DNA from 2 places in the Clostridium sp. CTA-7 genome. Region 1 is predicted to be linked to the other one. Evidence: riboswitches for the same ligand, from Rfam matches in the RefSeq annotation. Region 1 holds a riboswitch; the other holds the start of a gene.
What was found. Region 1 has a riboswitch for thiamine pyrophosphate ahead of ACYUEX_RS05700 (MTH1187 family thiamine-binding protein). Riboswitches for the same ligand answer to the same signal wherever they lie in the genome.

Region 1 (3,223 bases):
TCATCTTTATATTTATCCGCAAGATATTTTTGGCTTTCTATTGCAAGTTCTTCTCCTATTTCAGGAACTTTACTTACTAATAATTTTGCACTTTCTTCTGGATTTTTCATAGCGAACTCATATCCTTTAGTTGTTGCTTCCATAAATTTCTTAGCTAAATCTTTTTTATTATTAATAGTATCTTCAGTAGCTGCAATAATTGGTGTGTAATAATCTAATGCTGGATCTAAATCTTTAACTGGTATATAGTTTATATCAAATCCTCTTAGCTTAGCTTCCATATTAGTCCAAGCTTCAAATGTCCACTCAAAATCTAAGTTATTCTTAGTTGCTATAAAGAAATCTTCTGTTCCTACATCAACAGTTTTCAATTTACTAAAATCTGCTCCATTTTTCTCCATGACAGCTTTTAATATAGCTTGCTCTGATGGACTTCCCCATCCACCATACACTTTATTTTCAAAATCCTTAACTGTTTCTATTCCCTTTTCCTTTGGTGATGCAAAGCCTGATGTATTATGTTGTATAATTGTCGCTATTGCTTTAACAGGAAGTGGACTATCTGATGTTCTTGCATATGTTAAATCCTCTTGATAACTTACTGCAAAATCACCTTTTCCAGCAGCTAGAAGTTGCAGGGATGATCCTTCTGATGGCTGAATTATTTCAACATCTAATCCAAGATCTTTATAATACCCTTTTTCCTGAGCTACATATAATCCTGTATGATTTGTATTTGGTGTCCAATCTAATATTACGGTAACCTTTTGTAATCCTTCCGAAGTTTTTGCTTCTTCTTTTTTACTACATCCAGCTAATAGTGTCAATGCTGTTACAGATGCTAATACTACTGATATAATTTTTTTCTTTAACATTATTATTTCACCTCAAAATCTATTATTTTGTATTTTATTCCTTTATCTTTAATTTTTTATTATTCCATGGAGTACATACTCTTTCCATCAAAGTAACTATAAAAAATATTGCCATGCTTATAACTACTATTATTACTATTGATGCAAACATTTTATCTAATGCATAAGCACTTCTGGCTCTTGTCATATATACCCCAAGACCTTTTTCTCCTCCAAGCCATTCTCCAATTACAGCTCCCATAATACTATAAGTTGCTGCAATTCTCATACCTGAAAAGAAGTTTATCATTCCATAAGGTAACTTTAAATGCATAAAAACATTAAGCTTAGATGCCCCCATTAATTTAAAATGATTGATTAAATCCTTATCTACACCTTCTAACCCGTCAACTATGCTAATTACTATTGGGAAAAAGCATACTAGCACAACCACTATTATCTTTGGAAGTGAACCAAATCCAAACCAAATTATAAATAATGGCGCAAGAGCAACTGTCGGTATAGTTTGAGATATAACTAGTACTGGATATAAAGCTCTTTTTACTAGTGGAATCATATCCATAATTATTGCTAGTATTATAGATAATCCTATTGCTATTAAAAACCCTATCATACCTTCATATAATGTAGTTAAAGTATGAGGTATCATAACTTTAAAATCCTTAACTAATGTTTGCATAACATCTGTTGGTGCTGGCATTATATACTTTTCTATGCCCCCAATAGTTACTATGCACTGCCATAAAACTAATAAAATTATAATAAATACTATAGGTGCTATCTTATTCCCTATATTTTTTAATTTTTTCATCCATTGTCACGCCTTCTTTTTTATAATCTATTTTAACCATAGATACTACTCTTGATGCACCTTCTTCAGTACAAATTTCTTGAGCCTTTTTTACTATTTCTAGTAATTCACTTAATTCACCTTCCATTGTAGTTTCCATAGCTCCAACTTCATATTTAACACCAGTGGATGCTATATATTCTATAACCTTGTCTACAACAGGATAAATCCTCTCCTCACTAACTGTTGGTATAACTTGAAGACTTACATTACAAACTGACATAGTCTTTTCCTCCTCTAAATATATTTAAAAGTAAACAAATTTGATTTTATTTATATGTCCATATAGTAAAAAAATACAGTATCTCTGATTAGAAATACTGTATTATAGTTCAATTTGTATATTAAAATTCAATAACAAATAATCTCCCTACGTTGGCATTATCCAAATCAGGTTCATGGGTCAAAATAGTATCAACTTTATCTCAGGCAGTTCACCGCCCCCCCAGATATCTATTTACTTTTTATAGTTCCATTTTATTCATTTTCACTCCAAATGTCAAGCTAATCAATAATACTTATCAACTAAATAATTTTATTAATTGTATAATACTTATATATATTACACAATCCATTTCTAAGCTAAGTTTCAACGATTTACTTTGCTTAATTCTCTAAGTGATTTTCATCCCTCACTCTTATTAGCTCCAAATAATACAACTATAATCCCTAAAGATCCTATGATTATTTTTATTATAGGCATTGAAATTAAAATTCTCCTAACTAATTATTCTAATATAATTACCCTCTATATTTTTTAGTAATTCATTCAGTTCTATATTCTTATAATTTGAAACCTTTTTAGCCACATCTATTATTGCCCTTGGATATCCATATTCTCCATTAACCCATTCTAAAGCTGTTGGCCCATCAGTTTCTATAAGTAATCTATTTAATGGTATTCTATCTAAAACCTCATTAGTTTTTTCTGAATATCCTATATCTACACTTATTGTAAAATAGCATCCAAGCTCAATATATTTTTCTAAAGTGCTTATTTCACCACTATACCAATGTATAATAGCTTTATTATAATTATTCCTTTTTAGAGCATTATAAATTTCTTCTTCAGCTCCTTTTGTATGAATACTTACAAACTTATTTCTTTTAATACTTTCTTCTAGTATAAAATTAAAAATCTTTCTTTGTGCTTCATAAGTACTTTTATCTTCTACCCAGAAAAAATCTAAACCTATCTCCCCTATTAACTCACTTTCTTCTATATAAGGTATAAGACCTTCTAAATTCCCTTTATATTCTGCTGCTTTCCAGGGATGAATACCAAAGCATGGATTAATAAATTTACTCTTTTTACTGTATTCTTTATTTTTTATATAGCTCTTAATATCCATACTATTTGCTAAAGTTAATATTTCATTCTTATTTATATCTTCAATTGCTTTTTCTATATTTTCACCGAAAAAATCTAAATGAGTGTGTGCATCTATATACATAATTCCTCCATGAATTCTAATTTAAGTAGCATAATTAACTCTTT
Region 2 (3,223 bases), on a different contig from region 1:
CTGCTGAATTCCATCTACCATTTGGTGCTCCAAACTGCATTGTATTGTAATAAGGTGAATTAACATCATCTACCCAATATTCTGAACCATCTAATACTCTATATGGAACTCCACTTCCTGGATTTTGTGCTGCTCCAAAAGCTTCTGTTAAACTATATACACCTGTAGGAGTACATAAATCCATTTCATAAACTTCACTTGCATTTTTCATTCCATTTTCACCTAATCTTGCAAACATACTATCATATTCATACCATTTTCCATTGCTATCTTTTTGCCATAGAACTAACTCAGCTGTACTACCGCCTGTACTCACAACTGAAATTATTTGATTAGAATTCTTAGCAACTGATGTATTGGCAATCTTAGGCTCATTATTAGACGGAGCTATAGATTGAGTATTTGAATTTGAAGTATTATTCTCAACCTTTGAAGCCTCTTCTTTTTTCTTAGCTTCTTCAGGTAATGCTATTTCATTTTCTTTTTCCTGTTTTTCTTCTTCCTTCTTTCTCTCTTCTTCTATTTTTGCTTCATCTTGAATTCTCTTCTCAACCGAAGATTTTAAGTCCTTTAACTTATCTAAAACTTCATTTGCTTCATTTAGTTTTTTACTGCTTATAGCTTTGTTAAAGTCTTCTTTTAATTTACTATAAAGCTCTTCTTCATCATTATTCATATTTAAAATTTTAATATTATCTGCTTCTTCATATACTTCTTCTATTTTTGCATCTAATACTCTATCTTTTTTTACCTTGTTCACATAAAAAGCACTAAATCCTATAACAATAAAAATTAGTACTAACGATGCTATAATTAAATTTATCTTTTTGTTTTTTATCATTTTTCCCCCCCGTATATCAAAAAGTCTTTTGTAAATTAGTATTAAAATTATGTTCAGCATTGTAAATAAATTATTGGTAACTCTAATTATTATCATACATTTTTTTATAAACCAAATAAATAGTAAATTATTCCAATCAATTTCAAACTGATACCTTCTTATTTCTCTATATAAAATACTATATTAAAAATTATTGACTTTTATTTCATTCTTATGTAAACTTTACTTATAAATTAAATAAAAGAAGTGCTAGGGGTGCCTTTAGGCTGAGAGATGATTTTTCATTAACCCTCTTTACCTGATCTGGATAATACCAGCGTAGGAAAGTCACAATGTATTTTTATGGAATTAAATTATTATAAAGCTATAAACGTACCTCCTAGCATATTTTTAGGAGGTATTTTTAATGGAAAATTTTATTAACACATTAAGAGAAAGCTTTAGTGAAATATTAAAAAGCCCGCTTTCTTTAGCTACTCTTTTAGGAGTTATTATTTTAATACTTACTTTTATTAGATTTAAAAAAATAAAGCTTGATTCAAAGATTATGGCTAGAATTGGTATTGCTTTAGCCTTAGCTACGATCCTTCACCTTGTAAAGATAGTAGATTTACCTAATGGTGCTGGTAGTATAAATTTAGGTAGTATGGTACCAATACTACTTATTGCTTTTATTTACGGTCCTGAAATAGGTATGCTTACTGGATTTTTATTTGGGATAATATATTTAATTATCAGCCCTTATATACTTCATCCAATTCAAGTTTTATTTGACTATCCTCTTCCTTTTATGGCAGTTGGACTAGCTGGGTATTTTAAAGATAAAAAACTTTTAGGAACATTTTTCGGTATGTTTATTAAATTTATATTTCACTTTATATCAGGGTTTATATTCTTTGGACAATTTGCACCTGAAGGATGGTCTCCAGCTTTATATTCTCTTGTAGTTAATGGTGCTGTTGTTGGAGGAAATCTTATTGTAGTTTTAGTTATTATAGGATTATTACCTATAAATAGAATTATAGAAGGAAGTAAAAGCCTATCTCATTAATTTTATAATTTTACATTTTTTTCACTTAGAGTTATTATTTCTTAAATTTTATAGTATAATATTTAAGAAATAATAACTTTAAGTTTTAGGGGAGTGAAAATAATGGATAATAATTTAACTAACAACACAAATAATGATATTAACTACGACAAGTATTCTCAACCAATGACATTGAAAGATTGGATAATTACACTTCTTTTAATGTTAATTCCAATTGCAAACATAGTTTTAATGTTTGTTTGGGCTTTTGGATCAAATGTGAATAAAAGTAAGAAAACTTATTTCCAAGCAACTCTTATTATGATTGCTATTGGAATAGTGTTCTGGATCATATTTGGATCAATAATTATTGCAGCTATTTTAAGCTCTGGATATTAAAAGTTTTATTATATATATGATTCTAATTTACTATTAAACTTGCTTTTTGAATTTTAACTATTGATTTCAATTTAAATATAGATAATGTAGAATATTAATTAGAACATATATACTACAAAAATTAAGAGGCTACGTTAAAGTTAAAATCCTTCATGTAGGATTCATTTTAGATTTAACTAGCCTCTTATTTTAATAATTCTTATGAATATATAATCATAATTGAATAAGATTTTAATTGGGGAATAAAACCATATTTAATAGTTTTTATAGTTTCTATCCCTGCATAACTATGGTCTGCTATAATATTCCACTCACCAGATTTTGATTCAGGAATATGTTGATTTACATCATAATCATCTATAGATGTTCCATTATAAATTACAATTAAATCATTTAAGTTTTTTTCAATGTTATATAGATTTCTAAAATGCCACTTTATTACTCCAGCCTTTTCATCTCCATTTAAAAAACTAATCTCAATGTTGTTATTTATGTCATCTCTACTATCTAGTCTAAATTCCCTATAGTTTTTTCTGATATTTATTAATCCCTTTACATAATTAAATACATCTATATATTTTGCTTTATCCCTCCAAAAAATTGCATTTATATTATCTGGACTTTTATAACTATTGTGGTCTCCATTTTTTGTTCTTAATATTTCTGCTCCACCTTGAATAAATGGTATTCCTTGTGATGTTAATATTATTGAAAGGGATAAAATATTTCTTCTTACTAAATGATTATCTAAAACATTATTTTCTAATATTTTTCTATATTCATCTTCTTTAATATTAGGTTTTAAGCTTTTCTCTATTTGATCCCAGAGAGTGTAGTTATCATGAGCATCTACATAATTTATAGTTTCCTTAGGATTAAATGTTAATGTATTTATAGAGCCTTTTAAACCCTCTATTATATTCCATGCAGTAGGTCCATTATGTTGATTTCCA

Region 2: linked by a shared signal. The riboswitch ahead of thiT (energy-coupled thiamine transporter ThiT) and the one ahead of ACYUEX_RS05700 (MTH1187 family thiamine-binding protein) in region 1 are both predicted to bind thiamine pyrophosphate.

The regions. Positions count from the first base shown of each region.
Region 1 is NZ_BAAAAV010000002.1:558,612-561,834, reverse strand. Features, by position in the region: gene ACYUEX_RS05710 (ABC transporter substrate-binding protein) at 1-875, opposite strand, end outside; gene ACYUEX_RS05705 (ABC transporter permease) at 910-1,686, opposite strand; gene ACYUEX_RS05700 (MTH1187 family thiamine-binding protein) at 1,658-1,948, opposite strand; TPP riboswitch at 2,076-2,183, opposite strand; gene ACYUEX_RS05695 (TatD family hydrolase) at 2,445-3,179, opposite strand.
Region 2 is NZ_BAAAAV010000004.1:24,178-27,400, forward strand. Features, by position in the region: gene ACYUEX_RS08935 (L,D-transpeptidase family protein) at 1-841, opposite strand, end outside; TPP riboswitch at 1,083-1,183, shown strand; gene thiT (energy-coupled thiamine transporter ThiT) at 1,248-1,892, shown strand; gene ACYUEX_RS08945 (hypothetical protein) at 1,995-2,270, shown strand; gene pulA (type I pullulanase) at 2,470-3,223, opposite strand, start outside.